One region of the Micromonospora sp. B006 genome, then DNA from elsewhere that is predicted to be linked to it. Evidence: riboswitches for the same ligand, from Rfam matches in the RefSeq annotation. Region 1 holds a riboswitch; each other region holds the start of a gene.
The links. A riboswitch is a leader RNA that binds a small molecule or an ion and turns the genes downstream of it on or off. The one in region 1 is predicted to bind cobalamin.
Positions count from the first base shown of each region.

Region 1 (4,275 bases):
GGCGTGCGCGCGGCGCTTGGCTTGGGCACCCTCGCCAGGATCGTTGACCAGGAACGGATAGATCAACGGCATGCTGCCGATCGCCGCGTCCGTGGCGCAGGCGGCTGAGAGCGCGGCGTTCTTCCCCGGCAGCCACTCCATCGAGCCGTGTTTGCCGAGGTGCACCACCGCGTCGGCGCCGAAGCCGTGTTCGAGCCAGCGGTACGCGGCCAGGTAGTGGTGCGACGGAGGCATGGCCGGGTCGTGGTAGATCGCGACCGGGTTCTCGCCGAAGCCACGCGGGGGCTGGATGAGGATGACGACGTTACCGGCGCGCAGTGTGGCCAGCACGATGTCGCCGTCGTCGTCGACGAAAAGCGAGCCGGGAGCCTCGCCCCAGGTCTCGGCCATGGCGTCGCGTAGCGCGGCGGGCAATCCGGCAGTCCAGCGCCGGTAGTCGTCCCGGCTGATACGCACGTGCGACTCGCTGAGCTGAGCCTGCGTGAGCCACTCCTCGTCCTGCCCACCGGCGGCGATCAAAGCGTGGATGAGCGCGTTGCCGGCCGTCGTGTCGGCATCCTCTCCCTCGACCGGGAACAGCGGGTCGAGCCCGGGAATTGCGCCGGGTGCGCCGAGGTCGTAGCCGGCATCTCGCATCGCGCGCAGCAATCGGATCGCCGACACGGGCGTATCGAGGCCGACGGCGTTGCCGATGCGGCTGTGCTTGGTCGGGTAGGCCGACAGGACGAGGGCCACCTTGCGCTCGGCGGGCGGGACGTACCGCAGTCGGGCGTGGTTGACGGCGACGCCCGCGACGCGGGTGCATCGCTCAGGGTCGGTCACGTAGCGGGGCAGGCCGTCGACGTCGACCTCCTTGAATGAGAACGGGACTGTGATCAGGCGACCGTCGAACTCGGGGATGGCGATCTGGGTCGCGGAGTCGAGCGGGGTGACGCCTTCGTCGGACGCCTCCCACTCGGCTCTGCTGGACGTGAGCGCCAGAGCCTGCAGCACGGGGATGTCGAGGGCGCGCAGCCGTTCGACGTCCCAGGACTCGTCGTCGCCGCCGGCGCTCGCGGCGGCGGGCCGGGCGCCGCCGGCGGCCAGGACCGTGACGACGATCGCATCCAGGGTGGCGAGTTCGGCGTACAACTCCTCGGGCGCCGCCCGCAGTGACGAGACGTAGATCGGTACGCCGGTGGCCACGCCGGTGGTGTCGATGGCATCGGCGAGTTCGTGGGCGAACGCGTTGTTGCCGCTCACCTCGTGGGCCCGGTAGTACAGGACTCCGACGCGGGGCCGGGCGTCCGGGGCCGGCTGCCGGCTGACTCCCCACTCGGGCAGCACCGCCGGCGGTTCGAAGCCTTCGCCGGTCAGCAGCACGGTGTCGGACAGGAAGGCGTGCAGTTGGCGCAGGTTCTCCGCGCCGCCCTCGGCGAGGTAGCGGTGTGCCTCGGCGCAGACACCGATCGGGACGGTCGACAGCCCCATCAACGCGGCGTTCGGCGTCCGTTCCCCACCGAGCACGACCAGGGGACGGCCGGTGCCGCGGATCAGCGCGGCGAGGTCGCGTACGTCCTCGGGCGAGCCGAGCACCCGCAGAATGACCAGGTCGGCCTCGCTGGTCAGGGTGTCGCGGCGCTCGCCGGTGAGCCGGGCAGGGTTGGCCCAGGACCAGTCCGCGTTGCTGGCCCGCGCCGAGAGCAGGTCGGTGTCCGAGGTGGACAGCAGGGCGATGCGTGTCATGTTTCTCCTTCGGTGACACGGGAGCCGAGGCGCAGGTCGCCGACCGGACGGCCGGCGCGTAGGTGCTCGCCGACGAGGCGTGCCGCGTCGCCGGGTCGCACCGGCCCGTACCAGGTGCCGGCGGGGTGCACGACGGCGACTGGTCCGTGGTTGCACGGGAACAGGCAGCCGGTCTGGGCCATGAGGACGTCGGCGTCGGTGAGCTGCTGCTCGACGAACGCGCCCACGATCGCGCGATAGGTCTCGTCCGCGCCGCGGGCACTGCAGCGCGGGCCGCGGCACAGCAGTAGATGATGGCGGTACGGCGGCGTGGTCTCCCAGGCCGGTGAGGTGAGTGGCGCCTCGTGCCCGGTGATCGCACGCTCGCCGAACCGGATGACCGGCGGGTCGATCTGCTGACGGTGCCAGTGGCCGGCCACGCGTCCCACCCACGAACGGGCGAAAGTCAGGTCGTCGGTGCTCACCGGTTCCAGGCGAACCTCCCGAACGCCCTCGGCGTGCAGCAGGTCGAGCACATGGGTCAGCGTGGGCTCGCCGGCTTGCAGGAAGGCCAGTCGGGCGCCGGCTGCCTCGGCCTGCCCGCGTAGCACCGGCGACGCGGCGTCCGTCAGTGCGGTCGCGACGTGAACGAGGACGCTCACGGGGTCAGGAGCCGGTGATCCGGTGCGATCGGGACACGGGGTCTTCTTTCGTCCGGGGCCTGTGCGCGAGGCCTGGATGGGCACGTGTCGCAGACGGATCTGCGGCCAGCAGGTCTTCGGACTCGGGATCAACCGGACGGGGCGCCTTCCCAGACCGTGGGTCCAGTGGCGTCGTGCCCCGCCCGTCACCCTCACCGCTGCGCGTCAGTCCCGGATTCGCACCGGGTTCCCTGGCTCATGGCTGAGTTTGACTGGCATCACGACGGTAGCACCGACAGTACGCGCCCGGGGCCGCGCCGAGGTCCTGCAGAACATGCGAGTGCGGTTCGTGCAGGGCGTCGCTGGCGAAGCTCCGAACGAGGACGCGCTGCGCATCGGGCAGGCCCTCACCCCGCCGGCCCAGGTCATCCTGAGCACCGACACCGTCGGCGTGCCCGGGGTGGCTCCGGCGGAGCAATTCGACGACGCGGTCCAGGCGCTGGTCGCCAGCGTGCACGGCGAGTTCAAACCTTGGGAGCCGAGCGCCTCCGACGCTGCGGCGGTCGTGCGGGCGCTGCCCCGCGCGGTCTACGACGGTGACCTCGACGAGAACGTAGCCCGGATCGCGACCGGCTACCTTCCGGTCAAGGACTTGCCGACCGTGTTCGGCAAGACAGTGCCGGCGACGGCCCTCTGGCGGGCCGTCTACCTGGCCGCGTACTTGTGTGCGCCGGTCGAGTTCGCCGCTATCAAGCGGCACCTGCGTGATCAGCTCGGTGTCTCCCGGATCGAGAACCGGACCTACGTCGGCCACCTGATGACGCTGATCGACCTACCGTGGCGGCAGGCCAAGCAGGACACCCGACGTCAGGCGCTGCGAGCCTGGCAGAACGGTGGTCCGATCCCGCACGAGATCCTCGGTGTCGACTGGGACCCTGTGCCGGTCTCCGACTTCACCGCCCTGGTGCCCAAGGCCCTGGCCGGTGACGTGAACGCCCGGTACACACTGCAGGTGGCAGGCGGTATCGCGCTGGTCGCCGACAAGCTGCTGCTCTCGAACACCGGTAGCGCCGCCGACCGCGAGCAGGTGCCGTTCCGCTCTGACGTCAACGACGTCGTGGCCGGCCTCGGCACCAGCGCGGACGGGTTGTGGCTGCTCGCGCGGGCCGCGAACGCGTTCCGGGCTGACCGTCGGGCGATCAACTCGTACACGTCCCAGGAGCTGCAACGGACCTCGCCCGCGGCGGGCAGCTACGTGGTGCCTCGGCCACGCCCGGACGATCCCTCGAAGCTGTTGCACGACAACGCCGGCCAGCCCGATCCGCTCGTGCCGTACTGGGTCGTGCACTACTCGGACCCGGCACGCACCGCGCAGGAAAAGGCTAAGAAGGCCGCCGCCCCCAAGCCGGCCCCGACCACCGAGTCCGGTGCCGCGAAGGTCGTCCGGCTGCGGGCCGCCGTCCAGTCCCAGCTCAACGCGGCGCTGGCGGACCTGAAAACCCTGATCACCCTCGGCAGTGCCGATCTATCGCTGGAGCCGGTTCTGGGCGACCAAGCGACCTGGAAGAGCCTTGTCGACACCAACAGCGAGATCAACGGCGCGCTTTACTCGGCCCGTCCGCCCGCACCGTCGGTGGTCGTGACCGTCCCGGACGAGGAGGACGACGAGGACGAGGACGAGTTCGCGTGAGGCTAAATCCGGATCACTCTTGCGCGACCGGCTGGCACCGGATGATCGAGGTCGTCGGCGAACACCTGCGCGCCGGCGCTCGGCCATGGCAGGTATATCCGATCACGGCCGGTACCGGAAATGCGCGTCTGCGCCGGATCCCGGCTCTACCCGGGCCGATGATCTACGCGGTCCCTGACTGGAATGGCTGGTCCTACGTCGGACTGACCGTCCAGAACTTGCCTGATCGACTCCGCGGGC
Region 1 is NZ_CP030865.1:3,508,474-3,512,748, forward strand. It holds gene cobN (cobaltochelatase subunit CobN) at 1-1,725, opposite strand, end outside; gene MicB006_RS15640 (ferredoxin) at 1,722-2,366, opposite strand; cobalamin riboswitch at 2,456-2,637, opposite strand; gene MicB006_RS31650 (hypothetical protein) at 2,680-4,035, shown strand.

Region 2 (4,275 bases), 670 kb from region 1:
TTCACCTGCTGGTGCTGGAGACGCTGGCCGGCACCGGGACCGTCACGTTCGTGCCGACGCTCATCGTGCTCGGCGCGTCAGTCGCCCCGGCCACGTTCCTGGCCTTCACCCAGGGGCGGCCCGGCCACCGCCGGGTGCCGGGCCCGGTCGTCGGCGTCGCCGCGTTCCTCGGTGGAGTGATCGGCGTCGTCGCCGCCGGCTGGCTGGAGTACGGCACGCTGCACCGGCTCGGAGTCCTGCCGATGGCGTTCGTCGGCCTGGCCGAGGAGGCCGCGAAGCTGATCGTGCCGGCCGGCATCCTGCTGCTCTGGCGGCGGCACCGGTCACCGGCGCAGGGCCTGGTGATCGGGGTGGCCTCCGGCGCCGGGTTCGCCGCGCTGGAGACGATGGGGTACGCGTTCGCCACGTTCGTCGGGTCGCAGGGCAGCCTCGGCGCGGTCGAGCGGACGCTGCTGGTACGCGGTCTCACCGCGCCCGCCGCGCACCTGGCCTGGACCGGGCTGACCGCCGCCGCGTTGTTCACGTTCGCCGCCGCGCCCGGCGGCCGGAGACTGGCGGCGTTCCTGCTCACCTTTGCCGCCGCTGTCACGCTGCACACCTGCTGGGACACGTTCGGCACGCAGCCCGCGTACCTGTTCATCGGCGGCGTGTCGCTGGGCTGGGTGCTGCTGCGTCTGCACCTGGACCGCGAGCGGCCGGCCGCCCCGCCCCGGGCGCCGGCGGAGCATGATCCTCACCAGCTCGCCGAGGTGGCGGGGTCGGAGCCCTCCTGATGCCGCCACCCCGGCGTGCTGAAGTCGATCAAGCGGCCTGACCCGTCCCGCCGCGCTCCGCCACCGGCGCGTCTCAGCCGGCGGCCAGCCGGACGCCGAGCGCGACGAAGGCGACAGCGCAGAGCCGGTCGACCCGCCGCGACCAGCGGCTGTCGCCCCAGCGGCGGGCGAAGCGCCCCGCGCCCAGGCCGAGAGCCAGGTCCACGGTGAGCTGTACCGCGACGAACAGCGCGCCGAGCAGCATCAGTTGTGCCGCCACCGGGCCCGCGTCGGGCCGGACGAACTGCGGCAGGAACGCCACGCTGAACAGGATCATCTTCGGGTTGAGCAGGTTCGTGAGCAGTCCGCGCCGGAACGCCCGCCCGGCGCCGCCGTCCGGCCCACCGGCCGCCGGACCGGTACGGCCCGTGCCGCGCAGCGCCCGCACCCCGAGCACGATCAGGTACGCCGCCCCGGCCCACCGGATCGCGGTGAACAGCACCGGGGACGCGGCGATCACCGTAGCGAGCCCGGCCACCACGGCGGCGACGTGCACCGCCTCCCCGGCGGCGACCCCGAGCGCCGCCACCGCCCCGGCCCGCGCGCCGTACCGGGTGGCGTTGGCGAGCACGAACATCATGTCCGGCCCGGGGGTGAGCATGAGCACCACGATCGCGGCCAGGTAACCCGCGAGCGTGGCCGCCGACAGTCCGAGCACGCCTCAGCCCTCCTCGACGCCGTCGAGCAGCGCCCGGCGCAGCGCCAGCCGGTGTTCGCGCCGGATCTGTGCCTCCCGGTAGCGCCGCCGGTCGCCGTCGGTGCCGGGCAGCAGCGGCGGCACCGGCCGGGGCTGGCCCTCGTCGTCGACCGCCACCATCACCAGGTGCGCTGTCGCCACGTCCACCGGTGGCACCGCCCGGTCCCAGCGGTCCGCGCTGACCTTTACGGCCACCTCCATCGAGCTGCGGCCGGCCCAGGTGATCCGGGCGTCCACGTGGACCACGTCGCCGACGCGTACCGCGCGCAGGAAGGCCGTCTCGTCGATCGCGGCGGTGACGGCCGGTCCGTCGGAGTGGCGGGCGGCGACCACCCCGGCGACCGAGTCGATCAGGTTGAGGATCCGGCCGCCGTGCACCGTACCCATGAGGTTGGTGTGGTGCTGGTCCATGATCTGCGACAGGGTCAGGTGCGAGGCCGACGGTGGTCGGCCGGTGAGGGTGATGGCATCGGTCATCGTGCGGTTCCGTCCTACGCAGAAGCGGACCGCCGACCGGACGGGGTGTGCACGTCGAGGCACGCCGACGGCTCGCGCCCGGCGTGTCACCCGCCCGACCCACCCGCGAGGTCGACGGCAGCGCGCACCGGTGGTACGCGCGACGCGGGCAGGTCTTCGGACTCGCGGGCCTGACACGAGGTCGCCTACTGACCGTCGCTTCCCAGGCCGGTGGCCCAGTGCTGTTGACGGCGGTCGTTCCCACTCACCGCTGCGGGGCAGTCCCGGACTTCCACCGGGTTCCCTCTTACGACAGGCGGCCGTCGCCGACCGGGTGAACCAGCGCTGCCGGCAGCCTAACCCAGCCCCGACCCGCCCTCGCCGGGACCCGCGTTCCGCCCTGCCCCGCCCTGCCCCGCCGTGCCCCGCCGTGCCCCGCCGTGCCCCCGCCCGTCCCACACCGGCGCACCCGTGGCCGGCCCGCAGGCGCAGTCCGCATAGCGGGACGGCTCTCTCGCCTGTCAGGAAGCCCGAGATCTTGGAAGGAATGCGCCCCTATGGGGGCCGTTTCGTACCAAGATCTCCGGGCGGACGCGCGTAAGCGGGTGACGGGTCAGCCCGCGTCGGCGGGTGAGGCGTCAGGACGGGCGGCGACGGCGCAGCAACAGTGCGACCACGGCGGCTGCTGCCACCGCGGCGACCGCTCCGCCGACCAGGAGTCCCACCGGCAGACCGCCGTCGTCGGCGCTCGCCGAGGCGTCAGCGCTCGCCGGAGAGGCGTCCGCACCTGCCGAAGCGTCCGCCGGTGCCGAAGCTGAAGCGCCCGCCGAAGCGTCGGCGGTCGGTGACGGGACGGCCGCCGGCGGAGCGGCCGGGTCGGCGACAGTGAAGCGGTACGAGCCCTGGACCGGGTGGCCGTCGCGGGAGACCACCCGGTAGGCGACCGTGTAGGTGCCGTTGCCGAGCGGCTCCTCGATCGTCACCGTGCCCGTCGCGCCGTTCACGGCGGGCGCGCTGGCGGGCACCGGACGTTCGGCGGCGTCGCGCAGCGTGATGGTGGTGAAGGCCGGGTTGAGCCGTTGCATGAACCGCAGCGTCACCTGCGTGGGCGCGGTGGTGAGCCGGGCGTCGCGCGCCGGTGTGGCCTCCTGCAGCGAGTTGTGCGCCGCGGCGGGCGTGGCCGGGACCAGCAGCAGCGCCGCGGTGAACAGCGCGGCGAGGAGTGCGGGGACGGTACGGGTACGCATGGCGCGCCTTCCTGGTCGTGGTCAGCGTCGTGGTCAGCCGAGCAGCTGCTGGCCGATCCAGCCGCCCTCGGGGCAGCCGGGCGGTACGGCGAACACGGCGGAGCCGATCGGGGTGGTCCACTCGTTGAGCAGGTCCTGTTCGGCCAGCCGCCGCTGGATGGGCAGGAACTGACGGGCGATGTCGGCCTGGTACGCGGCGAAGACGAGCCCGCTGTCCGCGTGTCCCTCGGCGGTCGGCGCGCCGTCGTAGTTGTAGGGCCGGCGCAGGATCTTCTGCCGGTCGTCGGTCACGCGCGCCCGGGTCAGGTGCGAGAAGTCGGGGATCACGGTGAGCCCGTCCGGCCCGAGCGCGGCGAAGTCCGGCTCGTCGTGCTCCGCCTGGCCGGTGAGAGGCGCGCCGGTGTCGAGGCGCCGGCCCACCGCGAGTTCCCGGTCGGCGCGGCCCAGCAGGTCCCAGGTCTCCAGGTTCATGCTGATCCGGCGTACCACCAGGGTGGTGGAGTCGCGCAGCCAGTCCGGTCCGTCGCTCACCCAGACGGCGGTGTCGGCCGGTGCGCCGGGCTTCGGGTTGGCGGTGCCGTCGAGCTGGCCGAACAGGTTGCGCTGGGTGCGCCCCGGTTCGGCGCCGGCGGCCCGGCGGAAGCCCTGCTGCACCCAGCGGACGGTGACGAACGGGCGGCTGTCCTTGGTCAGGACCCGCTGGGCGTGGGCGACGGTGAGCGGGTCGTCGGCGCAGATCTGCAGCAGCAGGTCCCCGCCGGACCAGCGCGGCTGCAACCGGTCGATGCGGAACGCCGGCAGGTCGGCCACCGACGCGGGCCGCCGGTCGTCGAGCCCGGCGGCGGTGTAGAGCCCGGGACCGAAGCCGAACGTGACCGTCAGCCGGGCCGGGAGCAGGCCCAGTTCCGGTTCGGTGTCGGCGAGCGCCGGGCGGCCCTGGGTGAGCCGGGCGGCGTCGTCGGAGAGCAGCCGCAGCATCCGCCCGAGCGCGGCCCGGTCGGTGCCCGGGCGCAGCGTGAACGCGACGAACGCGGCGTGTGCCTGCGGCTCGGTGGTGACACCC
Region 2 is NZ_CP030865.1:2,837,842-2,842,116, reverse strand. It holds gene MicB006_RS13550 (PrsW family glutamic-type intramembrane protease) at 1-773, shown strand, start outside; gene MicB006_RS13545 (LysE family translocator) at 847-1,470, opposite strand; gene MicB006_RS13540 (acyl-CoA thioesterase) at 1,474-1,986, opposite strand; cobalamin riboswitch at 2,116-2,311, opposite strand; gene MicB006_RS13535 (copper resistance CopC family protein) at 2,604-3,212, opposite strand; gene MicB006_RS13530 (Dyp-type peroxidase) at 3,246-4,275, opposite strand, start outside.
Region 2: another riboswitch for cobalamin. It lies ahead of MicB006_RS13540 (acyl-CoA thioesterase); the one in region 1 lies ahead of MicB006_RS15640 (ferredoxin).

Region 3 (4,275 bases), 330 kb from region 1:
CGAGTTCACCTACAACGACTCCGGGCTGTGGCTCAACAGCTCCCAGGTCGACATGTTCGCGATCCCGCACGCGGTCACCGTGACCGGCGTCAACGGCGTCACCAAGCGCACCGGCGACGTGGTGGCCAACGGACGCAACGCGGTCATCGACGGCATCCGGGCGCAGCCGGGCTGGGCCAACACCGTCCACACCCGCTCCGACGGGACCGTGCTGCGCGTCCTGGCTCCGGGGAAGGCAGCCGGGGCCGGCCTGCTGAGCACCACCTACCTGGACTCGTACATCGCCTCCGCGTGGAACGCGTACACCACGAAGACCTTGACCGTGGCGCCCTTCGCCGACCAGCCGGCCATCCGGTACTACGGCCGCACCTCGGGCAACACCATGACCTTCACCAACGGCAGCGGCCAGGTGGTCGCCTCCTTCAACCGGCCCTCCTCGGCCAGCGTCTGGGGCTGCGACGGCGACCTGCCCGCGCCGAACGACCAAGTGGTCGGCCCGATCTCGCGCACGCTCTGCGCCGCCCTCAACCGAGGCACGCTCGGCACCATCGACACCCAGCCCAGCACGAACGCCGCCGACTTCTACCGCAGCAACCCCACCAACCAGTACGCCCGCCTGATCCACGCCAACATGACCGACGGCCGGGCGTATGCGTTCGCCTTCGACGACGTCGGCGGATTCGAGTCACTGGTGCACGACGGCGACCCCCGTTCGGCCGGACTGATCCTCAGCCCGTTCACCGGCGGTGGGGGCGGCAACCCGACCACCGGGGTGCCCGTGGTCAGCAACTGGAACAACAAGTGCATCGACGTGCCGAGCTCCAACTTCGTCGACCGCGTGCCGCTGCAGATGTGGAACTGCAACAACACCAACGCGCAGAAGTGGACGTTCAGCGGCACGGCGCTGAAGAGCCAGAACGACAAGTGCATGGACATCGACGCCGGGTCCACCGCCAACGGGGCGGTGGTGCAGCTCTACACCTGCAATGGCACCGGCGCTCAGCAGTTCACCCTGAACGCGGCCGGAGACCTGGTCAACCTTCAGGCCAACAAGTGCGTCGACATCAAGGACCGGAACGGCAACGACGGCGCGAGGCTCCAGCTCTGGGACTGCACGGGCGCGGCCAACCAGAAGTGGCGCAAGGGCTGACCGGCCCTGCGACGGGGGGCGGGGGCCGACCGCGAGTCGCTCCCGCCACCGGCAGGCCGACGGACGACGGGTCAGGCGCCGGGCGAGCCGGCGGAGGCTGTTCTCCCAACGGACACCGGCCTCCGCGATGGGGCTTGGGCCCCGCGACGGCTCGCCGTCCCGCAGGACGGACGCGCCGACCACGCCGGCTCACCGCCCCATACGATGGACAACGGTGCTGGTTCGCCGTGCCCGTGAAGGGTGTGGCGTCGTAAGAGGGAACCCGGTGTGAGTCCGGGACTGCCCCGCAGCGGTGAGTGGGAACGACAGCTGTCATCGAAGCACTGGACCGTGAGGTCTGGGAAGCGACGGCCAGTAGGTGACCGGATGGACCGGTCGCGCCCGCGAGTCCGAAGACCTGCCCGCACCGCGCACACCGTCCGGTGTGCGCCGCCGACGGTCGCTCGGGACGGCCGGTGCGGAAGCCGGTACGCCGCCCGTACCCCTTCCCTCCCTGCCCCGATCGGCCTCGTGTGCTTCGAGGGAAGGGATCTCCATGAGTACCGCATTCGGTCAGAGCACGGTGCTGGGCTATCCGCGTATCGGGGGCAACCGGCAACTCAAGAAGGCCGTCGAGGCCTACTGGGCGAGCCGGATCGACGCCGAGGAGTTGGCGGCGACCTCTGCCGCGCTACGGGCGGAGGTCTGGCGGACGCTGCGCGACGCGCGTCTGGACGCGATCCCGTCCAACACGTTCTCCTACTACGACCACGTGCTGGACACGGCCGTCGCCGTCGGCGCGGTCCCGCACCGGTTCGCCCGTCTCGGCCTCGGCGATCTCGACACCTACTTCGCCATGGCCCGGGGCGTCGATGCCGAGCCGGCGCTCGAACTGACGAAGTGGTTCGACACCAACTACCACTATCTGGTTCCCGAGATCGGCTCCGACACCGCCTTCGCGGCGAATCCCGACAAGGCGCTGCGCGAGTACCGCGAGGCCCGCGAGCTGGGAATCGACAGTCGGCCGGTGCTGGTCGGCCCGGCCACATTCCTGCTGCTGGCCAAGCCCACCGGGGCGCGCGGCGAACCGTTCGACCGGTTGACCGACCTGGTCGACGTGTACGCCGACATCCTGCGATCCTTCGCGGCGGCGGGCGTGCGATGGGTGCAACTGGACGAACCCGCCTACGTCGCCGACCGGAGCACCGCCGAGATCGACGCGCTGCGGGAGGCGTACACCCGGCTCGGCGCGGTGGAACAGCGGCCGGCGATCTTCGTCGCCACCTATTTCGGCGAGCTCGGTGACGCGCTGCCCGCCCTGCTCGACACGCCGGTCGAAGCGGTCGGTGTGGATCTGGTGGCCGGGCCCGGCAACCTGCGGCGGCTGGCCGGTGCGGGACCGCTGCGTGGCAGGACGATCGTGGCCGGCCTCGTCGACGGCCGCAACGTCTGGCGTACCGACCTGCGCGCCGCCGTGGCGGCTGGTGCCGCTGTCACCGCCCTCGCCGACCACGTCGCCGTGTCCACCTCGTGCTCGCTGCTGCACGTGCCGGTGGACCTGTCCGCCGAGACCGCTCTCGACCCGGCGCTGCGTCAGCGGCTCGCCTTTGCTCGGCAGAAGGTCGATGAGGTCGTCCGGCTCGGCCGCGCGCTGCGCAACGGCACCACGTCCCTGCCCGAGCCGCTGCCGCCCACCCCGGCCGCATGGCGCGACGACACCGTGCGCGGCCGGCTCACCGCGTTGCGTGCCACGGATCGGCAGCGCGGCGCGTACCCGGAGCGAGCGGCGGCACAGCAGGCCCGGCTGAACCTGCCGCCCCTGCCGACCACGACCATCGGATCGTTCCCGCAGACCGACGAGCTGCGCCGCGCGCGTGCCGAGCATCGGGCCGGCCGCATCGACGACACCGCCTACACCCGGCGCATGCGCGCCGAGGTCGAGCACGTCGTCCGGCTCCAGGAGCGGCTGGGCCTGGACGTGCTCGTGCACGGCGAGCCGGAACGAAACGACATGGTCCAGTACTTCGGCGAGCAGCTGGACGGTTTCGCCGCCACCGAACACGGCTGGGTTCAGTCCTACGGCTCCCGATGCGTGCGTCCGCCCATCATCTACGGCGACGTGGCACGCAGGGCGCCGATGACCGTCAACTGGTCCACCTACGCGCAGTCGCTGACCGACCGGCCGGTCAAGGGCATGCTCACCGGCCCGGTCACGATCCTGGCCTGGTCGTTCGTCCGCAGCGACCAGCCACTGGCAGACACCGCGGACCAGGTCGCGCTCGCCCTGCGCGACGAGTGCCGCGATCTCGAGGCAGCCGGTATCCGGGTCATCCAGGTCGACGAGCCGGCGCTGCGTGAGACGCTGCCACTGCGCGGGGCGGACCAGAGGGCGTACCTGGACTGGGCAGTCGGGGCGTTCCGCCTGGCCACCTGCGGAGTCGCCGACGACACCCAGATCCACACCCACCTGTGCTACTCGGAGTTCGGGGAGGTGATCACGGCCATCGAAGCCCTCGACGCCGACGTCACAAGCATCGAGGCATCCCGCTCCCGGATGGAGGTCCTCGACGACCTCGCCGCCATCGGATACCGCCGGGGTGTGGGGCCCGGCGTCTGGGACATCCACTCACCCCGGGTGCCGTCCCACGACGAGGTCGTCGGCGCGCTGCGCCGGGCCGTGGCCGCGGTGCCGGCCGAGCGGCTGTGGGTGAACCCCGACTGCGGCCTCAAGACGCGCGGCTATCCCGAGGTCGAGGCGTCCCTCCAGCACCTGGTCGCCGCCGCGGCCGAGCTGCGCGGACGCTGAGCCGCGGGCCGGGCGGAACGCCGCGCCGTTCCGCCCGGCCCGGACCCGGTTCAGCCCTTGACACACCGTGCCCCGAGCGCCGAGGCTGCATGAAGTGATGTGTGTCGATACACGGGGGCATGATGCGACGCAGGATCTTCGCGCTGGCCACAGCCGCCGCGGTCGTCGTCGGCGGGGCCACGACGATGGCGCTGCGCCCGGCCTACGCCGCGACGGTGTGCACGGTGGACTACACGATCACCCGGGAGTGGTCCAGCGGCTTCTGGGCCGAGCTCACAGTCACCAACCTGGGCTCACCCGTCACCGACTGGTGGCTGCGGTTCCGGCAGGCCAACGGCCA
Region 3 is NZ_CP030865.1:3,181,759-3,186,033, reverse strand. It holds gene MicB006_RS14955 (beta-1,3-glucanase family protein) at 1-1,150, shown strand, start outside; cobalamin riboswitch at 1,352-1,570, shown strand; gene metE (5-methyltetrahydropteroyltriglutamate--homocysteine S-methyltransferase) at 1,686-3,935, shown strand; gene MicB006_RS14945 (Ig-like domain-containing protein) at 4,055-4,275, shown strand, end outside.
Region 3: another riboswitch for cobalamin. It lies ahead of metE (5-methyltetrahydropteroyltriglutamate--homocysteine S-methyltransferase); the one in region 1 lies ahead of MicB006_RS15640 (ferredoxin).